DNA from 3 places in the Kitasatospora sp. NPDC087271 genome. Region 1 is predicted to be linked to each of the others. Evidence: riboswitches for the same ligand, from Rfam matches in the RefSeq annotation. Region 1 holds a riboswitch; each other region holds the start of a gene.
The links. A riboswitch is a leader RNA that binds a small molecule or an ion and turns the genes downstream of it on or off. The one in region 1 is predicted to bind cyclic di-AMP.
Positions count from the first base shown of each region.

Region 2: another riboswitch for cyclic di-AMP. It lies ahead of ACIO9K_RS26755 (LysM peptidoglycan-binding domain-containing M23 family metallopeptidase); the one in region 1 lies ahead of ACIO9K_RS00905 (hypothetical protein).
Region 3: another riboswitch for cyclic di-AMP. It lies ahead of ACIO9K_RS10030 (transglycosylase family protein); the one in region 1 lies ahead of ACIO9K_RS00905 (hypothetical protein).

Region 1 is NZ_JBIUYQ010000001.1:212,029-215,270, reverse strand. Features, by position in the region: gene ACIO9K_RS00910 (esterase/lipase family protein) at 1-737, shown strand, start outside; cyclic di-AMP (ydaO/yuaA leader) riboswitch at 1,004-1,170, shown strand; gene ACIO9K_RS00905 (hypothetical protein) at 1,173-2,483, shown strand; gene ACIO9K_RS00900 (hypothetical protein) at 2,503-3,138, opposite strand.
Region 2 is NZ_JBIUYQ010000018.1:36,185-39,426, forward strand. Features, by position in the region: gene ACIO9K_RS26750 (MFS transporter) at 1-1,142, opposite strand, end outside; cyclic di-AMP (ydaO/yuaA leader) riboswitch at 1,455-1,637, shown strand; gene ACIO9K_RS26755 (LysM peptidoglycan-binding domain-containing M23 family metallopeptidase) at 1,640-2,599, shown strand; gene ACIO9K_RS26760 (DUF2470 domain-containing protein) at 2,870-3,242, opposite strand, start outside.
Region 3 is NZ_JBIUYQ010000004.1:274,134-277,375, forward strand. Features, by position in the region: gene ACIO9K_RS10025 (cytochrome P450) at 273-1,568, shown strand; cyclic di-AMP (ydaO/yuaA leader) riboswitch at 1,779-1,946, shown strand; gene ACIO9K_RS10030 (transglycosylase family protein) at 1,952-2,869, shown strand; gene eno (phosphopyruvate hydratase) at 3,137-3,242, shown strand, end outside.

The DNA.
Region 1 (3,242 bases):
ACGCCGTCGCGCTGATCCGGGCCCGCCTCGGCGTCCCCCAGGTGGACGTGGTGGCCTGGAGCAAGGGCGAGGTCGCCGCCCGGGCGTACGTGTCCTCGGTGCGCCCGTCCTGGGGGCGGGCCTACGCGGGCGACGTGCGCCGCCTGATCACCCTCGGGGGCCCGAACGGCGGGCTCGACTACGTGTACGCGCACGGCTGGTCGTTCGACCTCGCGAGCTGGCCGGCCTGCGGCGGCACCGCCAACGCGCCGTCCCCGCACCTCTACATGACCTGCTACGGCACCTACACGGCGCAGCCCTGCCTCGGCGTGCTGCCCACCGGCGGTTACGACTGCTACCCGGGCCAGCGCCAGCTGCTCGCCCGCTGGGACGGCCGGTACGGGGTGGACGGCACCGCCCAGGACTGGTGGACCACCTACTACGGCGGCCAGGGCTTCTACACCTCCGGCCAGGGCATCCAGGCGGCGATCGACGCCGGTTCGCTGATCGCGCCGCTGCAACAGGCGGGCGTCCCCGCGTCGGTGCGCACCTATCTGCTCGCGGGCGGGTCCGCCGACATCCCGGGCGTGCTCAACGAGAACCGGGGGCCCAGCGACGGCATCGTGTTCACCGCGAGCGCCCTGGACACCACCGGCATCGCGACGATCGGCGGCACCCGGCTGCTCACCGGCCTCAACCACCTGGAACTCGCCTGGGCGCCGGAGGCCGAGAGCCAGGTCGACAACTGGCTCGCTTGACCCGTGGACCCGTGGACCCGTGGACCCGTGGACCCGTGGACCCGTGACCCGTCGATTCGCCGATCCGTCGTTCGGCAGCTCGACGGCTCCGCTGATCCGTCCCAACTGATCCACCACGCAGCGTCGTTGATCGACACCACTGTGACCTGTGCGACAACCGGCCCGGGCAGGTTGTCCGTTCACGGACGGCCCGCCTAGCCTGCAACCGTCGTCCGCCCTCGCGGACCCCCGCCGCCGGGACGCCGAGTCCTGTCCACCCGCCGGCCGGCAACCGAGCACCACAGCGGACGGGAGCGGGGGAACCAAGGTCAGCGCCCGGCCCGTACGCTCCCGCGTGCGGGCCGTGGCTAGGGGTGAAGCCGCTTCCACCGGCGGCCGGGCTGCCTCAGCCCGAATCCGACAGCTCACCTCGCAGGCGTCGCAGAGGACACTGCCATGCACCAGCCTGCCCGGCGCCGCGCGCCGCGCCACGCCCGCCCCTCCCACCGGGGCCGCAACGCCGCCCTCGCCGTCACCGGAGCGCTCGCCGTCACCGGCGCCGGACTGCTCGGCCTGCCGGCCGTCTCCGGCGCCCAGGCCGCCACCGCCCCGACCGTCACCCAGGACCGGCTCGCCCCGGCGACCATGGTCGCCAACCAGGCCGCCACCGCCTCGCTGACCCTCCACTCCTCGGCCTGCTTCACCGCGAAGACCGTCGGCGTGGGCGTCCGGAACGCGGCCGGTGCGAACCTCGACTTCCCGGGCAACGCCTCCAACGTGCAGATCTGCCCGAGCGGCCTGTCCTTCACCAGCGGCGCACGCGCCCTGCCGGCCGGGACGTACACCCAGTTCGGCTTCTGGCAGGACCTCGGCGGGGCCTGGCACAACCTGGCCTCGCAGCAGCTGGTGGTCTCCAGCACTCCGGCGCCGACTCCGCCCCCGACCCCGGCGCCCACCACGAAGCCGACTCCCGCCCCGACCCCGACGGCGACCCCCACCGCGAAGCCGACCCCGACGAGCAGCCCGAGCAGCCCGAGCGCCACCGCCAGCCCGTCGGCCGGCACCCCCGCATCCCCGGTCGCCGGCAAGTCGCTGACCTGGTCCGACGAGTTCAACGGCCCGATCAGCTGGGGCTCGCGCTGGGTCGGCGACAAGAGCACCGCGTACAAGTACGGAAACCACAACCCGGACGACAACAAGCTCGACCTGCTGAACAGGAACAACGTCAGCGTCGCGAACGGGGTCGCCACCTTCACCGCCGCGCCCGGCACCACCACGCTGGAGAACGGCAAGCAGGCCTGGAACACCGGCTTCCTGACCACCGAGGGCTCCAGCGAGGGCTTCCGGGTCAGGACCGGCGACTACGCCGAGACCCGGGTCAAGCTGCCGTCCGGCTCCGGCGCCTGGCCGGCCTTCTGGACCTGGAAGAACGGCAACGGGGAGGTCGACTCCTTCGAGTACCACCCCGACAACCCGAACCTGCTGGAGCTGACCAACCACGTCAACCCCGGCAACCCCAAGTACTACACCGACGCCGGTGCCGTCGCGAAGGACCAGTGGGTGACCATCGGCACCTATTACGGCGCCACCTCGGTGGACTGGTACGTCAACGGCGCCAAGGTGTTCTCGGACGGCAAGGGTGTCGGCGCCAACTGGTCGGCGTACCTGATCCTCAACCTGTCGGTCGGCGCGGGGAAGTACCACCCGGCGCCGCAGGGCACCGCCCCGATCACCTTCGCCGCCGACTACGTCCGCGTGTACCGGTAGGGCCTTCGGGGCTTCCGGGTCAGGAACCGGGAGCCGTCTCGACCACCGTGATGTCGAACGGCTGCCGGTTGTTCCCCTCGTCCGGGTCGTCCACGCCGCGCACCGCGACCGAGCCGCCGGTGAGCTTGCCGATCCGCAGGTCCGGGGAGAGGCGCACCGGCACCAGCGCGGTCGCGCTGCGCAGCGGGGGCAGTCCGGCCGGGAAGGCACAGCGCACCTGCCGGCCGTTGAGCCGCACCTCGCAGTCCTCGGGGAAGTACGGGCCCTCCGGGGAGACCCCGGGAGGCAGCGTCACCAGCACGGTGAACGGTGCGGCGGTGGTGTCCGGGCCTCGGTTGGCGATGAAGGCGTGGACGGTGGTGGTGCCGCCGGGCGGGGCGGCGTCCGGGTCGAGCCTGACCACCTCCAGATCGGAGCGGGACGCCGTGGTGGCTGCCGTGTCCACCGCCGGCCGGGGATCGGGCCGCCGCAGCGCCCAGGACGGGCCGGCGGTAAGCGTCGCCACCGAACAGCCGGCCGCCATCGCGGCGACGAGCGAGGCCGCGCGGAATCCGCAGAGCCTGCTGGCCTGCCCGGACCCGCCCTGCCCGGACCCGCCCTGCCCGGACCCGCCCTGCCCGGACCCGCCCCGCATTGTCGAACGCCTGTACGTCATCGTCGTCCACCCTGTCCCGGGGCCCCGGCCGCCCGCGCCGTTGCGGGCCGCGTCCGCACCAGGGTGGCGGAGCCTGCGCCGGGGGCCGGTACAACCCGCTCGGC
Region 2 (3,242 bases), on a different contig from region 1:
GCGACCAGCAGGGTCATCCCGCAGCCCAGCACCGTGACGGCGGGCAGCACGTCCGCCCAGTAGGAGGAGCCGGGGCCGGTGCGCAGCATCAGCAGCACCCCGGCGGCGCACAGCAGCGGACCGACGGTGAGCGGGATCCGGGGGCCGATCCGCTTGCCCAGCCGCCCGGCGCGCGCCGACAGGGTCAGCATCAGCACGGTGATCGGGACCAGGGCGAGGCCGGAGACCAGCGGGGAGAAGCCGGAGACGATCTGCAACTGCACCACCAGCAGGAAGAACACCCCGCTGAACGCCGCGTAGACGCAGAGGGTGACCAGGTTGACGGCGGTGAACAGCCGGGAGGAGAAGAGGCCGAGCGGCAGCATCGGCTCGGCGGCGCGGCGCTCGACCGCGATGAAGGCCGCGCCGAGCAGCAGGCCGATCGCGCCGGTGAGCCAGACCGCGGGGGACAGGCCCTCCCCGGCGGCGGTCAGCGCGTAGGTGATCGCGCCGAGGGCGAGCGCGGCGAGCAGCGCGCCGGGGACGTCGAAGCGGACGACGGCGCTCTCGTTCCGGCTCTCGGGGACGAACCGGGAGGTGACCGCGACCACGGCGGCCGCGAGCGGAAGGTTCAGCAGGAAGATCCACCGCCAGCCGGGGCCGTCCACCAGCCAGCCGCCGAGGAAGGGGCCGACCGCGGCCGACACCCCGCCGAGGCCCGACCACAGGCCGACCGCCGCCGAGCGGTCGTCCGGGTGGAAGACGGCTTGCAGCATGGCGAGCGAACCGGGGGTGAGCAGCGCCCCGCCGATGCCCTGGACGGCGCGGGCGGCGATCAGCACGTGGATGGTGGGGGCGGCGGCGCAGGCCGCGGAGGCGGCGGCGAACCAGAGCACGCCGATCAGGAAGACCCGGCGCCGGCCGTACCGGTCGCCGAGCGCGCCGCCGAGCAGGATCAGTCCGGCCAGGGTGAGCAGGTAGGCGTTGAGCGTCCACTGCAGGGACGCGAGGGAGGCGCCGAGATCGGTGCCGATGCGGGGCAGCGCGACGTTCACCACGGTGCCGTCGAGCATCGCCATGCTGGAGCCGAGCACCGTCGCGAGGAGGACCCAGCGTCCCCGCGAGGTGCCCAGGCGCAGTGTTCCTGCTTCGGAGGTGGCCACGGGCCGATCCTGCGCCCGTGGGGCGTACGTGACAAGGGTCACCGGGTGGCGTGTCGGTGGGTGCGCGGTGCGTGAGCGGGCGGGTGCGCAGCGGTGGCGGAATCGGCGCAGCGTCGTGGATCAGTGGCGCCGGGTGAATGGATTGTGCACGTACGGTGCGGCCGATCATTCGGAGGGTCACCGCAGCTCGGGGGGTTGTCGGCGGTTCAAGTGATCGACATTGCTTCACCCGAACGGATGGGTTTTAGTTCAGCGACCGCCCGGCCAGTCCGGACGGATCCACCGGGTGGAACGCCGAATCCTGCCGCTGCCCGGTGGCTCGCACCGAACTCTGTACGGCAGGAGCGGGGGACCCACAGGTAAGTCGCCGGACCGGAAACGGCACGCTTTCGCGTACCCGGATCCAGGGCCGGCTAGGGGTGAAGCCGCATGTGCGGCCGGGCAACTCCAGCCCGAACCCGACAGCTCACCTCGCAGGCGTCGGAGAGGAAAATTCCATGCCTGCACAGGCTCGTCGTATCGCCCTGCCCCGCGCCGCCCGCATCGGGATCGCCACCGCCGTCACCGGTGTCTCCTTCGCCCTGCCGCTCGTCACCGCGATGAGCGCCCAGGCCCACCCCGCGCCGGCCGCCGCGGTCACCGCAGCCCCGGCCGCCGCTCCCGCCGACCAGGCCCAGGCCTCGTCGCAGGAGAGCTACCGCGTCGTCAGCGGTGACACCCTGTCCCGGATCGCCGACGCCCAGCACGTCGACGGCGGCTGGCAGGCGCTGTACGACCACAACCGCGAGGTCGTCGGCGGCAACCCGGACCTGATCTTCCCCGGTCAGCGGCTCGTGATCGCCGGCCAGGCCGCCCCGGCCAAGCCCGCTGCCCCGGCGAAGCCCGCCCAGCCGTCCGCCCAGGACGCCGCGCCGGCCACCACCGCCGCCAAGCCGCAGGCCCAGCTGGAGGTCCGGACCGAGGCGGCCAAGCCGTCCGCCCAGCTCCAGACCCAGCTGCAGACCGCCGCGCCGTCCGCCACGGTCAGCACCGTCCCGGTCGCCGCCGCTTCCGCCTTCGTCGCCCCGCTGGCCAGCCCGAAGCTGGGCACGGCCTACGGCGTGGCCGGCTCGATGTGGGCCTCCGGCCACCACACCGGCCAGGACTTCGTCGCCTCCACCGGCACCCCGCTGCGCGCCGTCGGCAACGGCGTCGTGGTGAAGGCCGGCAACGGCGGCGCCTACGGCAACGAGGTCGAGATCAAGCTCGCCGACGGCCACTACGCCGAGTACGCGCACCTCTCCTCGATCGGTGTGAAGATCGGTCAGGCCGTCAAGGCCGGACAGCAGATCGGCCTCTCCGGCGCGACCGGCAACGTGACCGGCCCGCACCTGCACTTCGAGATCCGCAACGGCTCGGAGTACGGCTCGGACATCAACCCGGTCGCCTACCTGCGGGCCCACGGCGTCGCGCTCTGACCCGTACCGGATGTACCGGATGTACCGGATGTGCCGGATGAGGAACCACCGCTGCTACGGGGCGAATCGACCGCCCGGGATGGTCATGTCGGGTGACCGCTCGACCGGGTGATCGCCGCAGCAGTGGACATGGGCGCGGGACACGCCCAGGCCGGCCCGGCTCGCGAGACTTCTCTCGCGAGCCGGGCCGGCCGCTGTCGTTTCCGGGCCTTGGTGGGTGCCCCCAAGGCGAATTGACGATGCGTCAGGCCGACGCTCTGGTGGGCCGGTTCAGAGCCGGTGGGCGGGCAGCCCGTGCTGGGCGGCGGTCAGCAGCTCGTGCATCCGCTGCCCGAAGTCCTCGGTGTCGGCGGCCGGTTCGGGGAAGACCAGGCGGACGTCGCGGTGGCCGTGCGGGTGGTCCAGGCGCAGGACCAGGCCGTGGCGGTCCAGGGCGAGCGGGCGGACCTCCGGGTGCTGGGCGAGCAGGTCCGGGTCGAGCAGCCGGGTGAGGACGGCGAGGGCGTCGGCGTGGTCGTCGGCGAGGTGGGTGAGCATGGCGGCCTCGTAGCGGGCCAGCGGGTCGGGCGCGGCGAGGGCGAGGTCGCCGGCGGTGAGCGCGCCGGTGCCGTACGGGGTGGCGAGGACGGCGTGGGCGACGTCC
Region 3 (3,242 bases), on a different contig from region 1:
CTGCTCCTCCCTGTGGGCGACACCGCACCGGCGCCCACGATTTCTGCGGAGGATCGTAGGCAGGTCCTGACCCTCCGCAACAGGGATTACCCCTCAGGTGACCAGGGTCACGCCCGCCACCCGGCCAAGAGCTGTCCAAGAGCTGTCCACGGACCGTCCACGGGGCGTCCACGGAGCGTTGACGGGCCGTCCGCCGGGTGTCGACGATCCGGCCCCGCCGGTCGCGTCCGCCGGAGGCGGTGCGGCCCCGACCCACCGGATACGGTCGACGCATGCCAGTGCAGCCCGATCCCGCCGCCCCGCAGCTCTTCACCTGGGAGTTCGCCACCGATCCGTACCCCGCCTACGCCTGGTTGCGCGAGCACGCCCCGGTTCACCGCACGACGCTGCCGAGCGGGGTGGAGGCCTGGCTGGTGACCCGCTACGCGGACGCGCGGCAGGCGCTGGCGGACGGCCGGCTGTCGAAGAACCCGGCGCACCACAGCGAGCAGGCGCACCGCACCGGGCGGGTGGGAATTCCGGGGGAGCGCCAGGCGGACTTGATGACGCATCTGCTGAACATCGACCCGCCGGACCACACCCGGCTGCGCCGGCTGGTGTCGAAGGCGTTCACGCCGCGCCGGGTGGCGGAGTTCGAGCCGCGGGTGCAGCAGCTCACGGACCGGCTGATCGACGGCTTCGCGCAGCGCGGTTCGGCGGACCTGATCCACGAGTTCGCGTTCCCGCTCCCCATCTACGCGATCTGCGACCTGCTGGGCGTGCCGGCCGAGGACCAGGACGACTTCCGGGACTGGGCCGGGATGATGATCCGGCACGGCGGCGGCCAACGCGGAGGCGTGGGGCGGGCGGTGAAGCGGATGCGGGCGTACCTGCTGGAGCTGATCCACCGCAAGCGGGCGGATCCGGGTGATGACTTGATCTCGGGCCTGATCCGGGCGAGCGACCACGGCGAGCACCTGAACGAGAACGAGGCCGCCGCGATGGCGTTCATCCTCCTGTTCGCGGGGTTCGAGACGACCGTCAACCTGATCGGCAACGGCACGTACGCGCTGCTGCGCAACCCGGAGCAGCGCAGGCTGCTGCAGGAGTCGGTGGTGCGCGGCGAGACGGCGCTGCTGGAGACCGGGATCGAGGAACTCCTGCGCTACGACGGGCCGGTGGAGATGGCGACGTGGCGTTTCGCGACGCGGCCGCTGTCGATCGGCGGGGTGGACATCCCGGTGGGCGATCCGGTGCTGGTGGTGCTGGCCGCGGCGGATCGCGATCCGGCCAGGTTCGCGGACGAGAACACCCTGGACCTGGCCCGCACGGACAATCCGCACCTGGGTTTCGGCCACGGGATCCACTACTGCATCGGCGCCCCGCTGGCCCGCCTGGAGGGGCGGAGCGCACTGGCCACGCTGCTTTCCCGGCTGCCGGACCTGCGGCTCGCGGAAAACCCGGAGAACCTGCGCTGGAGGGGCGGCCTGATCATGCGCGGCCTGCGGGAACTCCCGGTCGAATTCACTCCGGAGACCCGCTCTCCGCACGCGCCGCCGGTCACGCCGACCGCCGCCCCGACACGCTGACGGCATGTCTCCGGCGGCCCGTGGAGCCAGGTCTGAACCCGCATTAATCCGGACATACCGCCGCCGTTGGTAGGCGATTGACCACGCGCCGTAATTTGTGTGTGATATCGGTGATATGAGCTTGTTATTGGTCTGATGATCTGTCTACTCTCCCTGGAGTTCGCAGCTGCGGACCTCGTGCGCGGAACGCCGAATCCTGCCCGCCGCGTCACGGGAAACCGACCAGACCCTGGGCAGGGGCGGGGGAACCAGGTTTGTTGCCGTTCCCCGACGGCTTGGGGTGAAGCCGCCCGAGCGGAATCGTTTCCGCTTTCGGCGGCCGGGCCACCTCCCGGTCCGAACCCGACAGCTCACCTCGCAGGCGTGCGGAGAGGGACCTCTTCATGCTGTTCGTTGGAACCGGCCGCCACCGCCGTCGCACCCAGACCGAGAAGGCCATCGCCGTCGCCGGTGTGGCCGGCGTCGGACTCGCGATGCCGCTCCTCACCGCCACCGGCGCCTCCGCCGCCCCGGCCTCCACCTGGGACGCCGTCGCCCAGTGCGAGAGCGGCGGCAACTGGAGCATCAACACCGGCAACGGCTTCTCCGGCGGCCTGCAGTTCACGCCCAGCACCTGGAAGGCGTACGGCGGCACCTCCTACGCCCCGCAGGCCAACCAGGCCAGCAAGGCGCAGCAGATCTCGGTCGCCGAGAAGGTGCTGGCCTCGCAGGGCCCGGGCGCCTGGCCGGTCTGCTCCCAGAAGGCCGGCCTGAGCAAGGGCGGCGCCCCGGCCTCCGTGGACACCTCCACGGACGCCAAGCCCGCCAAGCAGTCCGCCGCCAAGCCGACCCAGCAGGCGCAGGCCCCGAAGCCCGCCCAGCAGCCGGTCAAGCAGGCCGCCCCGAAGCCGGCCGCCCAGCAGCCCGTCCAGCAGGCCCCGCAGCAGACGCAGCCGCAGACCCAGGGCTTCTCCGGCAAGGCCGGCTGGGATGCCGACGCGAAGGTGTACTGGTACCAGAACAACGGCGCCTGGTACTGGACCAGCCACCAGAGCGTCTACCAGCAGTACGCGGGCCAGCCCGCCGCCCAGCCGCAGTACGCGCCCCGCGCCGCGCAGCCCGCGCAGTCCGCCCCGGCCGCGCAGCCCGCCGCCGCGCAGGGCGGTCACGACTACACCGTCCGGGCCGGCGACACGCTGTCGACGATCGCCGCCGCCCAGGGCGTGTCCGGCGGCTGGCAGTCGGTGTACGACGGCAACCGCGGCACCGTCGGCGGCAACCCCAACCTGATCATGCCCGGCCAGGTGCTGCACCTCGGCTGAGCGGCCCGGGCCCTGAACGGCCCGCGCCCTGCGGGCGAAGGGGGACGGGACCCGTCCCCCTTCGCCCGCATTCCCCCGTATTCGCCCGCTTCGATCGGGCAAGCAGGTGAACTACCGGTGGGTAGCCGGGCCACACGCTGAGACGGGACCGAGGCCAGCGCGGCCCCGGGGGCCGGGGCGGTTAGGCTCTGGTCGTAACGACTCCGCAATCGTCCCGCCGGCAGCACCCAACGTCAGCCGGACCCTGCTTCCGCAAGGAGATGCCTCGTGCCGTCCATCGATGTCGTCGTAGCCCGTGAGATCCTCGACTCGCGTGGCAACCCCACGGTCGAGGTCGAGGTCGGCCTCGACGACGGCAGCACCGGCCGTGCCG